Regions from separate parts of the Mesorhizobium sp. M8A.F.Ca.ET.202.01.1.1 genome, predicted to be linked through region 2. Evidence: riboswitches for the same ligand, from Rfam matches in the RefSeq annotation. Region 2 holds a riboswitch; the other holds the start of a gene.
What was found. A riboswitch is a leader RNA that binds a small molecule or an ion and turns the genes downstream of it on or off. The one in region 2 is predicted to bind S-adenosylmethionine.
Positions count from the first base shown of each region.

Region 1: it holds a riboswitch for S-adenosylmethionine, as region 2 does, so the genes downstream of both, EN845_RS26215 (O-succinylhomoserine sulfhydrylase) here and EN845_RS20620 (homoserine O-acetyltransferase) in region 2, are expected to answer to the same signal.

Region 1 covers NZ_SRUN01000013.1:215,382-226,182, forward strand. Annotated here, with positions in the region: gene EN845_RS26190 (aspartate aminotransferase family protein) at 1-677, shown strand, start outside; gene argF (ornithine carbamoyltransferase) at 694-1,605, shown strand; gene EN845_RS26200 (Hsp33 family molecular chaperone) at 1,735-2,766, shown strand; gene apaG (Co2+/Mg2+ efflux protein ApaG) at 3,002-3,394, opposite strand; gene EN845_RS26210 (ceramide glucosyltransferase) at 3,615-4,766, shown strand; gene EN845_RS26215 (O-succinylhomoserine sulfhydrylase) at 4,794-5,984, opposite strand; SAM riboswitch at 6,041-6,118, opposite strand; gene EN845_RS26220 (2'-deoxycytidine 5'-triphosphate deaminase) at 6,259-7,353, shown strand; gene araD1 (AraD1 family protein) at 7,405-8,397, opposite strand; gene mmsB (multiple monosaccharide ABC transporter permease) at 8,601-9,887, opposite strand; gene mmsA (multiple monosaccharide ABC transporter ATP-binding protein) at 9,884-10,801, opposite strand, start outside.
Region 2 covers NZ_SRUN01000009.1:236,037-246,837, reverse strand. Annotated here, with positions in the region: gene EN845_RS20645 (methyltransferase domain-containing protein) at 1-409, shown strand, start outside; gene EN845_RS20640 (ABC transporter ATP-binding protein/permease) at 545-2,362, shown strand; gene EN845_RS20635 (DUF1194 domain-containing protein) at 2,462-3,265, shown strand; gene EN845_RS20630 (glycosyltransferase family A protein) at 3,330-4,253, opposite strand; gene metW (methionine biosynthesis protein MetW) at 4,572-5,186, opposite strand; gene EN845_RS20620 (homoserine O-acetyltransferase) at 5,308-6,477, opposite strand; SAM riboswitch at 6,599-6,676, opposite strand; gene hisC (histidinol-phosphate transaminase) at 6,814-7,923, shown strand; gene EN845_RS20610 (prephenate/arogenate dehydrogenase family protein) at 7,946-8,881, shown strand; gene EN845_RS20605 (sugar kinase) at 8,878-9,807, opposite strand; gene EN845_RS20600 (DUF2125 domain-containing protein) at 9,813-10,801, opposite strand, start outside.

The DNA.
Region 1 (10,801 bases), on a different contig from region 2:
AGACCGCCGCGATCCTGATCGAGCCGGTGCAGGGCGAGGGCGGCATCCGCCCGGTACCGACACAGTCGTTGAAGCGTCTGCGGCAGCTCTGCGAGCAGCACGGCCTGTTGTTGATCTACGATGAGGTTCAGTGCGGCATTGGCCGTACCGGCAAGCTGTTCGCGCATGAGTGGTCGGGTGTGACGCCCGACATCATGGCAATCGCCAAGGGCATTGGCGGCGGCTTCCCGATGGGCGCCTGCCTTGCCACCGATGAAGCGGCCGTCGGCATGACCGCCGGCGTGCACGGCACCACGTTCGGCGGCAATCCGCTGGCAATGGCGGTCGGCAACGCCGTCCTCGACGTCGTGCTGGAAGATGGATTTCTCGAGGATGTCCAGCGCAAGGCGCTGCTGATGAAGCAGGGGCTTGCGTCGGTAGCCGACGAATTCCCCGAGGTGATGGAGGATATCAGGGGCACCGGGCTGATGCTCGGCCTCAAATGCGCGATGCCCAACGGCAAGGTGAACATGGCGCTGCGCGACCAGCATTTGCTGGCGGTTCCGGCCGGCGACAACGTCATTCGCCTGCTGCCGCCGCTGACCGTCACCGATGCCGAGATTCACGAAGCGCTCGGCCGCATCCGCGCCGGCGCCAAGGGCCTGTCGGAGGCCATTGCCTCCGCCGCCGCGAAGTAATCCGGAACCATTCCTGATGTCAGTTCGCCATTTCACCGATCTTTCCACCGTTTCCGAAGGCGATTTGCGCTTCATGCTGGATGATGCGGTGACGCGAAAGGCGCGTCTCAGGGCCGGCGAGCGGACCAAGCCGCTCGAAGGCAAGGTGCTGGCCATGATCTTCGACAAACCGTCGACGCGCACGCGCGTTTCTTTCGACGTCGGCATGCGCCAGCTTGGCGGCGAGACCATCATGTTGACCGGCACCGAGATGCAGCTCGGCCGCTCCGAGACCATCGCCGACACCGCCAAGGTGCTGTCGCGCTATGTCGACGCCATCATGATCCGCACCACCTCGCACGAGCGGCTGCTAGAGTTGACCGAGAATGCCACCGTTCCGGTGATCAACGGGCTGACCGACGACACCCACCCCTGCCAGCTGATGGCCGACATCATGACTTTCGAGGAGCATCGCGGTCCGGTGGCCGGCAAGACCATTGCCTGGACCGGCGACGGCAACAACGTGCTACACTCGCTGCTCGAGGCCTCGGCACGGTTCCGCTTCAATCTCAACGTCGCCGTACCCGAAGGCAGCGAACCGGCGCAGAAGCATGTCGACTGGTCCAAGGCGCATGGCGGCAAGCTGCATTTCACCCGCTCGCCCGAAGAAGCCGTCGACCAGGCCGACTGCATCGTCACCGACTGCTGGGTGTCGATGGGCCAGGAACACCGTGCCCGCGGCCACAATGTCTTCTCGCCCTATCAGGTCAACGCGGCGCTGATGGCCAAGGCAAAGCCCGACGCCCTGTTCATGCATTGCCTGCCGGCCCATCGCGGTGAGGAGGTGACCGACGAGGTCATCGACGGACCGCATTCGGTGGTCTTCGACGAGGCCGAAAACCGGCTGCACGCCCAGAAGGCCGTGCTTGCCTGGTGTCTCGGTGCTTGATGTGTCTTGTTGCTTGATATGTCTTGGCGCCTGAAATGCCCAGGCGCTTGATCTGCGGGGGCGCGATGCCTATCTGCGCCGCATCACGCAAATCAAGCGCGTTTGGACGCATGTGCCCACCAGGGCCGCATGGCCGCGCCCTGGAGCTTTGTCATGTTGGAAAGCCATCAAGTGACTGAACATCACCCCAAACTCGGCGAGTTCGGCTACGCCGGCGACGATCACGTCGTTCCCTTCGAAGTCGGTCCGCTCGACGTGCGTGGCCGCACGGTGCAGCTCGGGCCGATGCTCGACGCCATCCTTGGCCGCCACGACTATCCCGAGCCGGTCGCCCGCCTGCTGGCGGAAGCCTGTGTGCTGACGGTGCTGCTCGGCACCTCGCTCAAGTTCGAAGGCAAGTTCATCCTGCAGACCGGTACCGACGGGCCTGTCGACATGCTGGTCGCGGACTTTTCCACGCCCTCGGCGCTGCGCGCCTATGCGCGTTTCGACGCGGATCGGCTCGAAGCGCTGGTCGCGGCCGGCGAGACCTCGCAGCAAACGCTGCTTGGCAGCGGCGTGCTGGCGCTGACCATCGATCAGGGCGCCCATACGCAGCGCTATCAGGGCATCGTCCAGCTCGACGGCGAAACGCTGGAAGACGCGGCGCGCACCTATTTCCGCCAGTCGGAACAGATCCCGACGGATATCAGGCTCTCGGTCGCCAAGCTGCTGACGCCCGGTATCGGCGGTGCGCGCGAGCAGTGGCGCGCCGGCGGCATACTGGCGCAGTTCCTGCCGCAATCGCCCGAGCGCATGCGCGTCCCGGACCTGCCGGGTGGCGATGGCGATCCGCGCGAGGAAGTCCACGATCCGGCCGATAATTCCTGGCAGGAACTCCTCGCCTTGCTGGGCACCATCGAGCCGACCGAGCTGATCGACCCGACCATCGGCGCCGAGCGGCTGCTCTATCGCTTGTTCCACGAGCATGGCGTGCGCGTCTTCGGCGGCGTCCCGGTCACCGACCAGTGCTCGTGCTCCAGGGACAAGATCCGCGATATCCTCGAAGGCTTCTCCGCGCAGGAGATCAAGGACAGCACCGAGGATGGCGGCATCCACGTCGCCTGCGAGTTCTGCTCGACCCAGTACGACTTCGATCCGGCCGAGTTTGCGGCTCAGTAAAGCTAGTCCCTTCTCCCCGTCACTATACGGGGAGAAGGTGCCGGCAGGCGGATGAGGGGCAGCGCCAGCGTTAGTACAGGAGCTCCTTGGCTCTATCTGAAGAAATTCTCGCAAGCTCGGCGCTGCCCTCATTGTCCTGCCGGACGGTCGTCACTCGAAAAGCCAAGCAATTGGCTTTTCGTCCGCTTCGCGGACCATTCCTCAACTCCCCCGTATAGTGACGGGAGAAAAGACGCTAATTCACCGTGCGCCTTGTCCCCGGCAGATCGAGCGAGAAGGCGGGGATGGCGATGTCGAAGGTCTCGCCGCGCTTGTTGCGCATCGTGTAGCGTCCGACCATGATCCCGGACGGTGTCGAGAGCGGGCAGCCGGACGTGTATTGATAGCTGTCGCCGGGATTGAGTTCCGGCTGGTCGCCGACAACGCCCGGCCCGCGCACTTCCTCGACCCGGCCGGCGCCATCGGTGATGTGCCAATAGCGCGACAACAACTGCACGAACTCGTCCGACTGGTTGTCGATCGTTATCTGATAGCCCCAGACATAGCGGTTCTCCGAGGGATCCGAACGGTCCTCGAGATAGAACGGCCTGACCTGCACTTCGATGTTGCGCGTCACGGCGCGGTACATGAGCGGCTCCAAAACAACCCGATGACTTTCAGCGCTCCCGGTGAGCAGGTCAACGTGCGCGTCTTGTCGCGGCTGACCTTGAACCGCAGGTGCCGGCAAAGAATGTCATTTAAGTGACACACGACAATGGTGGTGTGCACGAACCGGGCGACTCGGCGCTCTGTCGAACTGTTGAAAACGGCCACGATGCCGGCCGCCTTTCCGGAGTGACCAGATCTCGATGGAACTCACCTTCATAGCCGCCTCGCTTTCGACCGCACTCATCCTTTCAAACGCCGCCAGCATTTCGCTCGCCGCTTCACAGCTGAAACGGCGCAACACGATCGCCCCGCCAGCCGGCAAGCCGCAACCGGTCTCGATCGTCGTCCCGTCGCGGGGCGTCGAGCCGTTCACGCATGAGACGCTGGAACGCGCCTTCGCCCTCGACTGGCCACGCTACGAACTGATCTTCTGCGTCGCCCATCCCGACGATCCGGTGGTCAAACTGATAAACAGGGCGATTGCCCGGTTTCCCAAGGTGCCGGCCCGGCTGCTGATCGGTGACGACCGCGTCAGCGCCAATCCAAAGCTCAACAATTGCGTCAAGGGTTGGGAAGCGGCACGCCACAACTGGGTCATCCTTGCCGATTCCAACGTCCTGATGCCGAGGAACTATGTCGAGCACATGATGGCGGCATGGCGGCCCGACACCGGCCTTGTCTGCTCGACGCCGATCGGCTCGCGGCCCGAGGGTTTCTGGGCCGATGTCGAATGCGCCTTCCTTAACACATTGCAGGCCCGCTGGCAGTATGCCGGCGAGGCGCTCGGCCTCGGCTTTGCCCAGGGCAAGAGCATGCTGTGGAACAAGCCGATGCTGGATGCCAATGGCGGCATTCGGGCGCTGGCCGCCGAGATCGCCGAGGACGCTGCCGCCACCAAGCTGGTGAACGGCCTCGGCTTGCGCGTCAATCTCGTTGCCGCGCCCTTCGAGCAGCCGCTCGGCCAGCGCACGCTTGGCGAGATCTGGTCGCGTCAGGCCCGCTGGGCGCGCCTGCGCCGCGTCACCTTCCCGCTGTTCTTCGCGCCCGAAATCCTGACCGGCGCGGCGGTGCCTCTCGCGCTTGCCCTGGTTGCTGCGGCGAGCGCCGGCATCAGCCTCTGGGCAACCGCGATTGCCGTGTTGGCGGCCTTCTACCTTCCGGAGTGCGCACTGGCCTTGTCCAAGGGCTGGTACCTGTCGCCGCGCATGGTCGCGGCCATGATTGCGCGGGACGTGATGCTCCCAACCCTCTGGGCGCGCGGCTGGCTCGGCGGCGCCGTCGACTGGCGCGGCAACGTAATGACCATCCGCACCAAGGCGGCCGAACTGGAGGAGACGCCGTCGCGCGCCTGATCGCCGCGACCGACGCTCCCAAACAGCCTATTTGGCGGTCTTCAGCGCCTGCGCGATGTCTTCCAGCAGGTCGTCGGCGTCCTCCAGGCCGACCGACAGCCTGAGCGTCCCTGGCCCGATGCCGAGTTCGGCGCGGGCCTCGTCGCTCAGGTTCTTGTGCGTCGTCGTCGCCGGATGGGTGATCAGGCTCTTGGCATCGCCGAGATTGTTCGAGATCAGCACGATGTCGAGGGCGTTCTGCAGCGCGAAGGCCGCCGGCTTGCCGCCCTTGACGTCGAGGCAGATCAGCGTCGAGCCGCCCGACATCTGCTTCTTGACGATGGCGGCCTGCGGATGGTCGGCGCGGCCGGGATAGATGACGCGGGCGATCTGCGGCTGCTCGGCCAGGAAGTCGGCGATCCTGCCGGCGCTTTCCGTCTGCTGGCGCACGCGCAGCGGCAGCGTTTCGAGCCCCTTCAGCAAGGTCCAGGCATTGAACGGCGACAGGCTGGGGCCGGTGTGGCGGAAATAGTCGTGCAGGTTTTCGTCGATCCACTTCTTGTCCGACAGGATGACGCCGCCGAGGCAACGGCCCTGGCCGTCAATATGCTTGGTGGCCGAGTAGACGACGATGTGCGCACCAAGCTGCAACGGCTTCTGCTGCAGCGGCGTGGCGAAGACATTGTCGACGACAAGCCGCGCGCCGATCGAATTGGCAAGCGAGGCGACGGCTGATATGTCGACGACTTCCAGCGTCGGATTGGTCGGGCTTTCCAGGAAGAACAGCTTGGTGTTCGGCCTGACCGCCTTTTCCCAATTGGCGATATCGGTGCCGTCGACCAAGGTCGCCTCGATGCCATAGCGCGGCGCCAGCGTCTCGACCACCCAGCGACAGGAGCCGAACAGCGCGCGCGCCGCAATGATATGATCGCCGGCCTTGACGCTGCACAGAAGGGCCGCGGTCACCGCCGCCATGCCCGACGCCGTGGCGCGCGCGTCCTCGGCGCCTTCGAGAGCGCACATGCGCTTTTCGAACATGTCGACGGTCGGGTTGGCGTAACGCGAATAGATGAAGCCAGGCTCTTCGCCCTTGAAGCGGGCTTCCGCCGCCTGGGCGGTTTTATAGACATAGCCCTGGGTCAGGTACATCGCCTCGGCGGTTTCGCCGAATTGGGAACGCAGGGTTCCGCCATGCACGAGTGCCGTCTGAGGTTTCCAGTTGCGCTTCTTGGTGCTCATCGCTTTGTTCCAGACACAAAAAAACCGGCCGCGAAAGTCGCAACCGGTCCATACGGCCTTGCGGCCCGACGGTCCTTTAGCGACTTGTTTAACGTGGCTGCAAGCCGACCGGCCAAATCACCACGGGATAACGACCCTTTAGACCCGCGCCACGCTTGCGTCAATTGCCGGCTTCATTAAGAGGTTTGTACCAAGGCAGGTTCCGCAAAAGTGCCCGGTGGTTTTGCGGCAAGAACCTGCACCAAAAGAGACCAGTCTTGGGCGGAGCCAGACTTTGCGGCAGACAGGCATTCTTCCTGATCAGGACATTTCGGCGCTGTTCAAGTCCGGCGCGCTGAAGTCGCCGCGCGCGCTCGATGCCGATCAGATCCAGCCGGCGAGCCTTGATCTCAGATTGGGGAAAAAGGCCTGGCGGGTGCGCGCCTCGTTCCTGCCCGGCCCCAACCACAAGGTCTCGGAAAAGCTCGATCGGCTGCAACTCCACGAGATTAATCTGACCGAAGGCGCGGTTCTCGAAACCGGCTGCGTCTATATCGTGCCGCTGCTCGAAAGTCTGGCCCTGCCGGCTGGCATTTCGGCTTCGGCCAATCCGAAGAGCTCGACCGGGCGGCTCGACATCTTCACCCGCGTCATGACCGATCGCGGCCACGAGTTCGACAAGATCGCCGCCGGCTATCACGGCCCGCTCTATCTCGAGGTCAGTCCGCGCACTTTTCCGATCGTCGTGCGCACCGGTTCGCGCCTGTCGCAGATCCGCTTCCGTACAGGCAACGCACTGCTATCGGAAGCCGAACTGCATGAATTGCACAACGCCGAAATGCTGGTCGCCACCGATCCGCCGAACATTTCCGGCGGCGGCATCGCGCTGTCGATCGATCTCAATGGCGACAAGGATGGGCTGGTCGGCTATCGCGGCAAGCACCACACCGGCCTCGTCGATGTCGACAAGCGTGCCGCACAGGACGTCGTCGATTTCTGGGAGCCGATCCACAAGAGCGGCGCCGGCGAACTGGTGCTCGATCCCGACGAGTTCTACATCCTCGTCAGCCAGGAGGCGGTGCATGTGCCGCCGCTCTACGCCGCCGAGATGACGCCCTTCGATCCGCTGGTCGGCGAGTTCCGTGTCCACTATGCCGGCTTTTTCGATCCGGGGTTCGGCCATTCGGCGTCCGGCGGCACCGGCAGCCGGGCGGTGCTCGAAGTGCGCAGCCACGAAGTCCCGTTCATCCTCGACCATGGCCAGATCGTCGGCCGGCTGGTCTACGAGCACATGCTGAAGCGGCCGCGGGCGCTTTACGGCACCGACCTGGGCTCGAACTACCAGGCGCAAGGCCTCAAGCTCTCAAAGCATTTCCGCGCGGTGCGCTAAGGTCGAAGCTGCCGATCTCCCCACGAGAGGGGGATGACGCCCCCGTGGCTTTTACAGCGCCTTCACCGCCACCTTCACCGGCTTTTCGATTTCCAGCGGGTTGCGCAGCGGCAGGCCGAAATCCCCTGCCTCGATCTCGAACACGTCGCCTGCTTCCGTGTTGATGCCGTCGGCGAAGGATAGCGTCGCGGTGCCGAACATATGCACATGCACGTCGCCCGGCTGGCGGAAGGCCGAATATTTGAAGTGGTGGTGTTCGAGATTGGCGATGGTGTGCGACATGTTCGTTTCGCCCGACAGGAACGGCTTCTCCCACAATGTCTTGCCGTCTCGCAGGATGCGCGACGTGCCGCGGATGTCCGAAGGCAGGTCTCCGATCAGGATTTCCGGCCCGAACGAGGCATTGCGCAGCTTGGAGTGGGCGAGGAAGAGATAGTTCACGCGCTCGGTCACATGGTCCGAGAATTCGTTCGACAGCGTGAAGCCGACGCGGAACGGCGCGCCATCGTCGCCGATGACATAGATCCCGGCGACCTCGGGTTCTTCGCCGGCATCCTTGGCAAAGGCCGGCGACATCAGCGCCGCGCCAGGCGCGACCGCCATGGTGCCGTTGCCCTTGTAGAACCATTCCGGCTGTACGCCGACCTGGCCTTTGGCGGGTTTGCCGCCTTCCAGCCCCATGCGGAACATCTTCATCGAATCGGTGAGCTGCTCCTCGCCGTCGGTGCTGAGCTTCTTGTGCATGGAATCGCGCGTCGCGGCCGACCCGAGATGCGTCAGCCCCGTGCCGGTCAGGTGCAGATGCGCCGGGTCGGGGTGATTGATCGGCGACAGGAGCCGTCCTCTCTTGTAGGCGGCGTCGAGATCGACCGTCTCGCCAAGTCCCTTGCGTTCGATCAGGGCGGCCAGGCCGACACCGGTGCGGGCGGCCTCCATCGCCAGCGAATAGACGCTGCGCGCGCCGTTGATGATCCGGGTCTTCCCGCCGCTGCGGGCAACGACACGGATCGTCTCGGCATCGTCGAGAATCTGCGAGATCAGCATGATCAGTCCTCTCTCATTTTTCCGTGTCGGGCTGCCATCGGCAAAATCCCGACCGGCGCGGCGCGGAAACGCGCCACGGTTGAAACGCTTCGTCCGGATTGCGTTCGCGAGCCTGGTCCTTCCCCGGACTTCTTGGTGCCGACGGGCTGCCGGCAGCTTCGCGATCTAGAACCCGTATGCCTCCTAGTCCTCGCCTCCAGCCCTTAAGCCTTGTTCTTGTTGTAGACGTCGAAGATGACGGCTCCGAGCAACACCAGTCCCTTGACTACCTGCTGCCAGTCGACGTTGACGCCCATGATCGACATGCCGTTGTTCATCACGCCCATGATGAAGCCGCCGACCACCGCGCCGATCACCTGGCCGACGCCGCCCATCGCCGAGGCGCCGCCGATGAAGACGGCCGCGATCACGTCGAGCTCGCTGCCGAGGCCCGCGGCCGGCACGGCCTGGCCGAGACGCGCGGCGATGATCAGGCCGCCGAGCGCCGACAGCACGCCCATATTGATGAACACCAGAAGCGTCAGCCGCTCGGTGTTGATGCCCGACAATTGTGCTGCCTTGGGGTTGCCGCCCATCGCGTAGATGCGGCGGCCGATGGTCATGCGCTTGGTAACGAAGACGAACAGCGAGATCAGCACGCCCATGACGAGCAGCACTACCGGCAGGCCCCTGTAGCTGGCGAATTCATAGACCAGGAACAGCGCCAGCGCGCTGGCAACCAGCGTCTTGATGACGAACAGGGGGAAGGGCTCGGCCTCATAGCCGTGGCGCTCGCGCTTGCGCCGTGTCCTCACCCCGAAATAGGCATAGGCCAGCACGGCGATCAGCCCCAGCACGACCGTCGTCATGTGCAGCGTCAGGCCGCTGCCCAAAATGGTCTTGCCGGCCGCGTTCACCGTCGGCGCAACCAGCGTCAGCGGGCCGATCACATCAGGGATGAAGCCGGAGCTGAGTGCCTTGAAGCCGTCCGGAAGCGGACCCACCGAGGAGCCGCCGCCCAGCAACGCCTGGCAGATGCCGCGGAAGATCAGCATGCCCGCCAGCGTCACGATGAAGCTCGGTATCCGGTGATAGGCGATCCAATAGCCTTGCGCCGCGCCGATCAGGCCGCCCACGATCAGGCAGACGATCGAGACCACCAGCGGATTGCTGAGCGGTCCGAGCTGCCAGATGACCATCATGTTCGCCGCCAGCGCGCCGATGAAACCGGCGACCGATCCGACGCTGAGGTCGATATAGCCGGAAACGATGACCAGCAGCATGCCCAGCGCCATCACGATGATGAACGAGTTCTGCTGCACCAGGTTGCTGAGGTTGACTGGCTTGAACAGCGTTCCCGACGTGGTGAACTGGAAGAACAGCATGATGACGATCAGCGCGATAATCAGACCATATTCGCGCAGGTTCGTCGTCAGCGCCGAGACGGCGATGCGTGGACGTTGTTCTTCGGCGATGTTGCCTTGCGGGGCGGGGGCGCTGTCGGTGCTCATGCTGCTTTTCCTTCTCCACGAACGATGGCCCGCATTATTTTTTCCTGGCTCGCGTCCGCCGCGGGCATTTCGCCCACGATGCGCCCTTCGTTCATGACATAGATTCGGTCGGTGATGCCGAGCAATTCCGGCATTTCCGACGAGATGACCAGGATCGCCTTACCTTCAGCGGCGAGGCGCGCGATGATCGTGTAGATTTCGTACTTGGCGCCGACATCGATGCCGCGCGTCGGCTCGTCGAGGATCAGAACTTCCGGGTCGGCGAACAGCCATTTCGACAACACCACCTTCTGCTGGTTGCCGCCCGAAAGATTGCCGGTCATCTGATAGACGCTCGATGCACGGATGTTGGTTTTCTTTCGATAGTCGTTGGCAACGGCGAGCTCGCGCATGTCGTCGATCACACTGTGGCGCGAGACGCCGCCCAGATTGGCCAGCGTTATGTTGTGCTTGATATGATCGATGAGGTTGAGACCGTAGGTCTTGCGGTCCTCGGTCACATAGGCGATCCCGTGTTGGACCGCCTTGCTCACCGAGGAGACGTCGACCGCCTTGCCCTTGAGCAGCACTTCGCCGGTGATGCGGCGCCCATAGGAGCGGCCGAACAGGCTCATGGCGAATTCGGTGCGGCCGGCGCCCATCAGCCCGGCAATGCCGACCACCTCGCCCTTGCGCACGTTGAGGTCGATGCCCTTGATCACCTGCCGCTCGGCATGGATCGGGTGATAGACCGACCAGTTCTTCACTTCGAACACGACCTCGCCGATGTCAGGCTCGCGCGGCGGATAGCGGTCGTCGAGCGAGCGGCCGACCATGGAGGTGATGATGCGGTCCTCCGAAATATCCTTCTTGGCCAGCGTCTCGATGGTACGCCCGTCGCGGATCACGGTAACCTTGTCGGCGACCCGGTTCAC
Region 2 (10,801 bases):
CGTCGTCATCGTGGTACCCAACCGGCGCGGTGTCTGGGCGCGCTTCGAGCATACGCCGTTCGGCAACGGGCGGCCGTTCTCACGCGGGCAGCTCACCGAACTGCTGCGCGAGGCGAATTTCACGCCGGCCGCCTGGTCCGATGCCCTGTTCTTCCCGCCATCGCGGCGGCACTTCATGATGCGCTTCCACAATGTGCTGGAGCGTGCCGGCCGGCGGCTGTGGCCGATCTTCTCCGGCGTCATCGTGGTGGAAGCGCAGAAGCGGCTTTATCAAGGCGTTCCGGTGGCCCAGCGCGCATCTCGCCGCGTCTTCATGCCGGTGCTGTCGCCGCATGGCGCGACGCGGCTCGGCCGCCGGGCCGAGGGAAGGGGTGCAGCATCGTCGGCTCGGCAAGTGACACCTTCGTGATCGCGATGGAAACTTGCATCGCGCGGCATCTTTCCGACCTATCTGTCGTGCTGGGCTCGCGGAGTGCTGAGGGCTGCCGCCGTCGGCTCTCTTCATCCGGTTTCAGCTTCGCTACTGAATGCAAGGATCTCGGCCATGGCTGATCAACTGGACAATCAGGCCACCGTTCAACCGGTCGCCGTGGCCAGCAGCCTGCGCGATCAGGTGGCGACGATCAAACGGGCGCTCATCGGATCGCCGGTTCGCAAATGGTTGCTGTGGACGTCGGCCGGCATCATGGCCGTCATCGTCGCGACGTCGATCGGCCAGGTTCTGCTCAATCGCTGGAACCAACCCTTTTACGATGCGCTCGCGCGCCGCGACATGGCCGCCTTCCTGCATCAGCTTCTCGTCTTTGCCATGATCGCCGGCGGGCTGCTGGTGCTCAACATCGGCCAGACATGGCTCAACCAGATGATCCGGCTGAAGCTGCGCGAGGTGCTGACGCTGGATTTGATCGACCAGTGGATGCGGCCGGCGCGTGCTTTCCGGCTGGCCAATGCCGGCGCCATCGGCGTCAATCCCGATCAGCGCATGCAGCAGGATGCCGCGCATCTGTCGGACCTGTCGACCGATCTTGGTGTCGGCCTGCTGCAGTCGTTCATCCTGCTCGTGTCTTTCGTCGGCGTGCTGTGGGAGCTGTCCTCGGGCTTTGTGTTCCACATTGGTGGCTTGTCGCTGGCGATACCGGGCTACATGGTCTGGGCGGCGTTCCTCTATGCCGGCACCGCCTCCTGGCTGAGCTGGCTGGTCGGCCGGCCGCTCATCCGTCTCAACAGCGACCGCTATACGCGCGAAGCGGAGCTGCGCTCCTCGATGGTGCGCGTCAACGAGAACGTCGATGCCATCGCGCTGTACCGGGGCGAGGATGACGCCAGGCGACGGCTCGAACTCGACCTTGGCACGGTGCTGGGTGCCATGCGGCGCATCTACACCGCCCAGATCAACCTGTCCTGGGTAACCGACACCTATGGCTGGATCACCGTCGTGGCCCCGATCCTGGTTGCCTCGCCGGTCTATTTCTCGGGCGATATCAGCTTTGGCGGGCTGATGATGGCGGTCGGCGCCTTCAACCAGGTGCATTCATCGTTGCGCTGGTTCATCAACAACATCGGCAGCATCGCCGACTGGCGTGCCACGCTGATGCGTGTCGCCGACTTCCGCATCGCGCTCGATGAAACCGATGTGCTGCACGACAAGGAGAAGCGTATCTCCTTCGATGAAAACGCCAATGGCAGCCTGACGTTCGAGAAACTCCAGGTGGCCTCGCCGGAGGGTTGTACGAAGCTCTCCGACCAGCATGTCGAAATCCATGTCGGCGAGCGCGTGATGATCACCGGCGAGCCCGGCGCCGGCAAGACGCTGTTCTTCCGCGCCATTGCCGGCCTGTGGCCATGGGGGGGCGGAAAGATCGGCATGCCGGCGGGAGAAGCCCCCATCTTCGTGCCTCGTGTCCCTTACTTCCCCGCCGGTACGCTGCGCGAGGTGCTCGACCATCCCTATGGTGTCGCTCCGGCAAGCGATGCCGATATTTCGGCGGTGCTTGCCGAAGTCGGCCTCGATCGGCTGTCATCCTCGCTCGACCGGTCGGCCCGCTGGGAGCGTGAGTTGGGCGATGACGAACAGCGATCGCTCGCCTTCGCCAGGCTTGCCTTGCGGAAGCCGAAATGGGTGATCATCGATGAAGCGATGGATGCGTTCGACGGCCCGTCGCTGAGGCGTGTGCTGTCGCTCATGGATAAGCATCTGAAAGGTGCCGCGATCATCAATATCGGGCGCGGCCTGCACAACAATCAGTTCTTCCCGCGTTCCCTGACGATCGTGAAGGATACCGGCGTGCCCCCGCTGAAACCCGCCCGTGTCAGGGCGGGCGCCATCGAACCGCCGCCAGTCGCCGCTCGGCGCAAGACATAGAACGGCCGGCATTCGGACCGGGCGGCCACGCCTGCCACAAGCTTTATTTCGCCGTGATCGCGAGCGAATGTCGCGATCGAAACATCGCTCGTGCTGGCCATGCTTGAGATAATGAGCCTGCTTGCCTGCCTGGCTTGCGCCGAGGCCGCCCCGGTTCCTTCGGCGCCAAATACGCTGGCTGTCGACGTCGAACTGGTGCTGGCGGTCGATATCTCGCTGTCGATGGACGAGACCGAGTTCGCCCTTCAACGCGCCGGCTATGTCGAGGCGCTGCGGCACGCCGATTTCATCCAGGCGGTCCGTTCCGGCCATACTGGGCGCATTGCGCTCGCCTATTTCGAGTGGGCCGGCACGGTGCGCGATGACGCGGTCATCGGCTGGCAGATCATCGACAGTGCGCAGAGCGCCAACGATTTTGCCGACAAGCTTGCGGCCCGCCCTTTCCGGAGTTTCCGCGGCACCTCGATTTCAAGCGCGCTTGCTTTCGGCGCCGAGCTTTTCGACGGCACCAATTTCGCGAGCGAACGCAGCGTCATCGACATATCTGGCGACGGCCCCAACAATATCGGGCCGCCGGTCACTGTGACGCGCGATGCGGCCATTGCCAAGGGCATCGTCATCAACGGCCTGCCGATCCTGATCAAGCCATCACCGACCTTCAGCCATCTCGATCAGTATTATGCGCAGTGCGTGACCGGCGGACCTGGTTCCTTCGTGCTGCCGATCCATGCGGCCGCCGAATTCTCAACGGCGATCCGGCGCAAGCTGATTCTCGAAGTCAGCGGCATTCAGGACAAGCCCAAAATCGTGCCCGCCGAGATGGACGCGCCGATCGACTGCCTTCTGGGAGAACGGGACAGGCGGTTCCTGTCGGATCCCTATTTCCCGGAACTGGACCGATAGGCCTGGCCGTGGGCCAGGCAGGCCCCTGCAACGCGCCGTACTCGATCGCTGAGCTGCCGCCAGGTCAGGCCGGTGGAATTCCAAACTTCCCGCGAACCTCGTCGTAGAGGCCGCGCCGCCAGCGGCGGCCGTAGAGATAACCGGCGATCAGTTCCGGCAATGAATAACCAAGCGCGTCGGACGAGCGGTTGGCCATGTATCCAGCAAATGCCTGTGGTATCCGCCCCCGGAGAATATCGGCGATGATCTGCCGCGTGATCATAAAGGGTGGGACATGGGGGTAAGAGCGAGCGATGTGCGGGTGCTTACTCATCAGGATCGCATAGGCTTCGACATAGCCGTCCCGGCGGCCCGAAATCGAGTTCTGCGAATTGTGCTTCGTCCAGTCGATATCTTCCGATAATTGCGCGCCGAAGCGCTGTGCGAAGCGCAGCAGAAGCTCCCGGTCCTGCATCCGGGGAATGTCGCTGTCATAGCCGCCGATGGCCAGCAAGGCTTCCCGCCTCGCCGTTATCGCCGACCCGGCGATGAAGGCCGTCTGCGCAACCACCGCCCGCTCCAGCATCGCCGGATTGAGGAAAGCACGGCGGTTGACGCAGGCGGTGCCACGGCCAGCCTTCACCGAGACATACGAGGAGAGCAGGACTTCGAGCGCCGGATTGTCGTCGAACCATGCCAGCGTCCGTTCGAGCCGGTGTGGCAGGAAGAGATCGTCCGAATCAAGAAAAGTCACCACGGGCGCCCTCGCCAGCTCGATGCCGGCATTCCTGGCGGCATTGGCGCCGCGCCATTTCGCGCCGACATAGATCAGCCGAGGGTCGCGAATGCGCGCAAGCGCCGCTTCCGTCCCGTCGGTCGAGCCATCGTCGACGACGATATGCTCAAACCGCGCCATGCTCTGAGAAAGCACGCTTTCCACCGCGCGGAGCACCGTTTGGCGCCGGTTGTGAGTCGGGGTGATGACCGTGATGAGGGGCAAATGCTCCACGTCAGCTGTTTCCAGCGCGAAAATGCACTTTCCGATAGCTCTTCAGGATGGTTGAATGGATCGGACTTCCCCCTGGCTGGCCCTCATCGGGATTAAGTGCGACGCTACAAAAAACAACCTGTTATGTCACCCATTGTGCCGTCGTTCTGACGACAAGGGAATGGTGAATTCCGGCGCCTAGCGCTTCAACCGCAACACTTTTGCCACCGCTGAAATTGGCGGAAGCTCTTCGCGGTTGCGTCCATGTGGTGTTGGCCGACGGCGTGGAACATCCGCACAAGCCCACGGATGTCCTCGCATAGGAGGCCGACGGCAGCCTTATCGCTTCAACAAAAACACCGCCTGCTGGCCAAAGAAATTCCAGAACCACCAGGGCATCGACAGGCCGATCTTCTGGCCGTTGGCGTCGAGCGCGGTCGCCTTTTCCACCGTCGCGCCAAGCTCCTCGCACAGATTGACGAAGTCGCGGATGGTGCAGAAGTGGATGTTGGGCGTGTCGTACCAGGAGTAGGGCAGATCCTTGGTCACCGGCATGCGGCCCTTGACGAACAGCGACAGGCGCACCCGCCAATGGCCGAAATTGGGGAAGGACACGATCGCCCGATTGCCGATCCGGAGCAGTTCGTCGAGCACCAGCTTCGGGTTGCGGGTGGCCTGCAGGGTCTGCGACAGGACGACGAAGTCAAAACCCTTGTCGGGATAGAATTCGAGATCCTTGTCGGCATCGCCCTGGATGACCGAGAGGCCGCGCGCCACGCATTCGTTGACGCCGCGCTGCGAAAGCTCAAGGCCGCGACCGTCGACCTGCTTGGTTTCCTGCAGCAATTCGAGCAGCGAGCCGTCGCCGGAGCCTACGTCAAGCACGCGCGATTGCGGCGGGATGAGGTTGGCGACGACCTCAAGGTCGACACGCTGGCTGCCATTGACGCTCATGGCTTCGCCTCCTGAGTGGCGCATGACGATGGTCCGAAAAGTCCGCAATTTTTCTGGGTCATGGCTTCGCCTTTCCGTCTGACGCATGACCGTGGTCCGAAAAGTCTGCAACGTTTCGGGGTCATGCACCGAGCCCCCTGGCGCGCGCGGCCGAACCGATAAAGCCGTTGATGGCGGCAAACAGTTCCGGTTCGTCGAGCAGGAAGGCGTCGTGGCCGCGGTCGGTCTCGATCTCGACGAAGGAAACCGAGGCACCGGCGGCGTTGAGCGCGTGCACGATCGAGCGGCTCTCTTCGGTCGGGAACAGCCAATCCGACGTGAAGGACACCAGGCAGAAGCGGGTCTTGGTGCCGGCAAAGGCGTCCGCCAGCCGGCCGCCATGGTCGGCGGCAAGGTCGAAATAATCCATCGACCGTGTCATGTAGAGGTAGGAGTTGGCGTCGAAGCGGTCGACGAAGGTCATGCCCTGGTGGCGCAGATAGCTCTCGATCTGGAAATCGGCATCGAAGCCGAAGGTCAGCGCTTCGCGGTCCTGCAGGTTGCGGCCGAATTTGCGGTGCAGGGCGGCTTCCGACAGATAGGTGATGTGGGCGGCCATGCGCGCCACCGCCAGCCCCTTTTCCGGGCGCTTGCCGTGCTCGAAATATTTGCCGCCATGCCAGTCCGGATCGGCCATCACGGCCTGCCGCCCGACCTCGTGGAAGGCGATGTTCTGTGACGAATGGCGCGCGCCGGTGGCGATCGGCAGTGCCGAGAACACCCGCTCGGGATAGCTCGACGCCCATTGCAGCACCTGCATGCCGCCCATCGAGCCGCCCAGCACGCAGAACAGCTTCTCGATGCCGAAATGGTCGACCAGCATCTGCTGCGCACGCACCATGTCGCGGATGGTGATGACAGGAAGGTCGAGCCCATAGGGCTTTCCCGTGGCGGGGTTGGTCGAAGCCGGCCCGGTGGAACCAAGGCAGCCGCCGATGACGTTGGAACAGATGACGAAGAAACGGTTGGTGTCGATGATCTTGCCGGGGCCGATCAGCACTTCCCACCAGCCTGGCTTGCCGGTCACCGGATTGGTGTTGGCGACATGCTGGTCGCCGGTCAGTGCATGGCAGACGAGGATGGCATTGGAACGGGCATCGTTCAGAACGCCATAGGTCTGATAGGCGATCTGGAACGGCGACAGCACCGTGCCGGCATCGAGCTTGAGCGGCTTGTCGGGTCCGAAACGCAACACCAGGCTCGACGGATTGTCGACCTCGTTGTTGGTCCTTGCTGCGCGCAGAGCGGCCATTCCTAATCTCTCTTGCTGCATCGTTTCTTGCGAAAATCTCCGCTGATTTTCGCGGCGCCGATGCGGTCGTCCGGGCCGGTAGCGGACAATAAAAAACCGGCATTGCCTTCGCAAAGCCGGTTACGTCACGCAAACGGCCCTTTAGCGAATTGTTTAACGTGGCTGCAAGCCGACCGGCCAAATCACCACGGAACTGTCACCGCCCTTCTAGAACCCGCCCGCCTCGCCGTCAATGGCGGCGGCTGGCACTAGTGCCGCCTCTCGACATTGCCGGCCATGGCTTGTATTTCCGCAGCGGCTTCCGGATGGAGGCATTTTCGACGGATTTTGCAAGACATGAACCAGACACCGGATCAGGCACGTCCAACCCCCCGCGCGGGCATCATGGACATAGACGCCTATGTGCCCGGCAAGAGCACGGCGCCGGCCGGGGTCGCCAAGGTCTACAAGTTGTCGTCGAACGAGAACCCGCTTGGGCCGTCGCCGAAGGCGATCGAGGCCGCGCGTGAGGTCGCCGGCAAACTCGACATCTATCCCGACGGCACCGCCAGGCGGTTGCGCGAGGCGATCGCCGAGGTGCATGGCCTCAACGCGCAGAACATCATCTGCTCCAACGGTTCCGACGAGATCCTTGGCCTGTTGGCACAGACCTATCTCGCGCCCGGCGACGAGGCCATGTTCACCGAACACGCCTTCATGGTCTACAAGATCTACATCCAGTCGGCCGGCGCCACCCCGGTCGTGGTCAAGGAGACCGACGAGCGCGCCGACATCGATGCGATGCTGGCGGCTGTGACGCCGCGCACGAAAATCGTGTTCCTGGCCAATCCCAACAATCCGACCGGCACCTATGTGCCGTTCCAGGAGGTGCGTCGCCTGCATGCCGGACTGCCGAAAAACGTGCTGCTGGTGCTGGACGCGGCCTATGCCGAATATGTCCGCCGCAACGATTACGAAGCCGGCATCGAGCTGGCCGGCAGCGCCGAGAACGTGGTGATGACCCGCACCTTCTCCAAGATCGGTCTCGGCGGAGCGCGTATCGGCTGGATGTATGGTCCGATGCACATTGTCGATGCGATCAACCGCGTGCGCGGCCCCTTCAACGTCAATGCGACCGCGATCGAGGCCGGCATCGCCGCGATCCGCGACCGCGCCCATGTCGAGCGCAGCGTGGCGCATAACGAGACCTGGCTCGCCTGGCTGAGCGAGGAGATGACTGGACTCGGACTGCGCGTGACGCCCAGCGTCGGCAATTTCCTGCTCATTCATTTTCCCGACGACCAGAGGCATTCGGCGGCTGCGGCGGATGATTATCTGAGCGCGCGCGGCTATATTCTGCGGCGCGTTTCAGGCTACGGCTTTCCCAACGCGCTGCGAATGACCGTCGGTACCGAAGAGGCCAATCGCGGCGTTGTCGCCGCGCTCAAGACATTCCTGAAAAGCTAGAACGCCTGAAAAGTTACACACCATGGCATCACCGATGTTCGAAAAAATCGCGCTGGTCGGCATCGGCCTGATCGGCTCGTCGCTGGCCCGCGTCATTCGCCGCGAAGGCCTGGCTCGCCATGTCGCGATCTCGACGCGCAGTGTGGCAACGCTCAAGCGAGCCGAGGAACTGGGACTAGGCGATTCCTACACCACCGATTCCAGGGAAGCTGTGCGTGATGCCGATCTGGTCATCGTCTCGGTGCCGGTGGGCTCATCCGGTGCGGTGGCGCAGGAGATTGCGCCGGCGCTAAAAAAAGGTGCGATCCTCACCGATGTCGGCTCAACCAAGGCCTCAGTCATCGCGCAGATGCAGCCGCATGTGCCTGAGGGCGTCCATTTCATTCCCGGCCATCCGCTGGCGGGTACCGAAAAATCCGGCCCGGATGCCGGATTTGCCGACCTGTTCGACAATCGCTGGTGCATCTTCACGCCGGTGCCGGGCACCGATCCGGAGGCGCTGGAACGGCTGTCGGAATTCTGGCGCCGCTGCGGCGCCAACATCGACACGATGGATCCGCAGCATCACGACATGACGCTGGCCATCGTCTCGCATCTGCCGCACATCATCGCCTACAACATCGTCGGCACCGCCGACGACCTGGAATCGGTGACCAAGACGGAAGTGATCAAATATTCCGCCTCCGGCTTTCGCGATTTCACGCGTCTGGCCGCCTCCGATCCGACCATGTGGCGGGACGTGTGCCTGCACAACAAGGATGCCATCCTGGAAATGCTGGCGCGCTTCTCGGAAGATCTGGCGTTCCTGCAGCGCGCGATCCGCTGGGGCGATGGCGACAAACTCTTCGACCTGTTCACCCGCACCCGCGCCGTGCGCCGCTCGATCATCGAGGCGGGCCAGGATATCGACGCGCCGGACTTTGGCCGCCAGGCGGTCGAGCATCCGGCAAAGAGCTAAGCTGTTTCAGGCCAGGTCGCTGCCATCATGGCGAGCGTTTCCGCCCGATCCGGCGCGCCCAGCCTGCCGCCGAAGCGCAGGCATTTGAGCGCGGCGGCGGCACTCGCAAAGCGCAGTGCGTGCTCGATCGCCATGGCTTCCGCCAGCCCAACGGCAAAGGCGCCATGAAAGACATCGCCGGCGGCCAGCGTGTCGACCGCCTTGATCCTCGGCGCCTCGACATGGCGGGATGATCCGGCGCTTCGATCGAACCACCAGGTACCCGCCGCGCCGCCGGTGACCGCGACGAAGGCGTCGGTGCTGGAGGCGAGATCCTCGCAAGCGGTCTCCAGATCCAACGCGTGGCCGCAGATGATACGCACTGCCGGTTCGGAGGCGACGATGTGCGAGGCCAGCGGCAACAGTTGCTCCAGCACCGCCAGCGGCGCGGTATCGGCATCGAGGATAGCCGGCCTGCCCGCGGCGCGCGCCGCGTTCAGGGCAAGTGCCGCTGCACCCGGCCAGCGCACGTCGGCCAGCACGGCATCGAACGCCGTGATGTCGGGAAACGGCAAGGCTTCGGGATCAGCCTGCGCGCGCGTGTCGTAGAACGGCACGATGATACGCTCGCCATGCGCATCGACCAGGATCGAGGCCAGCGCCGAGCGTGCGCCGCTGACGCGGCGCACATGGCTGCAATCGACGCCCTCGGCCTCGATTCCAGCGATCAGCTGATCGCCGACAGGATCGTCGCCAGCACTCGCCCATAGCGATATCTCGGCGCCGAGACGACGTGCGGCGCAGGCCGCGCTCGTGGCCATGCCCGAGGCGATCTGGACGCCGTCCGAGGCGATGAATTTTCCCTGATGCGTCGGAAGCGACTCGACGCGCAGGATGGTGTCCAGCGTCAGCGCTCCAACACTCAAGAGCCTCACGGGTCTTGCCATGGGTGCTATTGCACCGGCTTGATCTTGCCCAGCGGGATAAAGCCGAGCGAGGCCTTGCCCTTGACCACCTTCAGCGGCATCGACGGCTCGCTGCCGAGTAGAGCCAGGGCGCCAAAACCTTGCTCGATCGCATTCTTCTGCTCGGGCACGGCGCCGGCAAGGATAGATGCCACGGCCTTCGGATCCTTGATCCTGATCATCAGATCGGCATCGACCAGGCCTTCTGCATCGACCGACAGCGGTCCGGAAACGGTGACACGCGCCGTCCCCGACGACAGATCGAGATTACGGATTTCGATCCTCTGGCCGCGCAGGCTTTTCACCTGCGTGCCGACCAGCGCCACGCCGTTCTTCAGTGTCACGTCGCCGCTGGCATCGAGCGCCGGCAGCACGCGCCCGCCGATCGTGTCGGGATCGATTTCAAGATCGCCAAAGCTGCCGACATAGTCGATATCCGCGCCATTCGGCTGCAACTGGCCTGATGCCTTGCCGGCACTGAACAGCTCGACTGGATCGGTATCGTCGGCCGGATCGGTCTGGCCCGACAGGCCCTCGGCCTGCAGCGCTATACGTCGCGGCAGCGGATACCACAGTTTGACGTTGGCCTGCAGATTGTCCCAGTCGATCCAGAGCGGCATCATGCCCGGGACGGAGGTTCGGAGCGGACCGCGCAGATTGGCAACCGGCGACAAGGGCTGGGCGATCTGGGCGGTGGCATTGAAGGAGCCGGCCGAGGCGGCAATGTTCTTGGCATCGTCCTCGTAGGCGAGATTGTCGCAAGAGACGGCAAAGCTCAGCGGATAGCCACTGACCTCGAGGTTGGCGCAGCCAGCCTGGATGCCGCTCTTATTGAGCGTGGCAACCGCCTTGTCGGCCTCCGACCTGACCCTGTTGGCCAGATAGAACCATCCGGCGCTGTATATGGCGAACAGCACCAGGATGAACGCGGCAAGCCACCATAGGCGGCGACGGTTACCCGGTCGGCGTTCGTCAC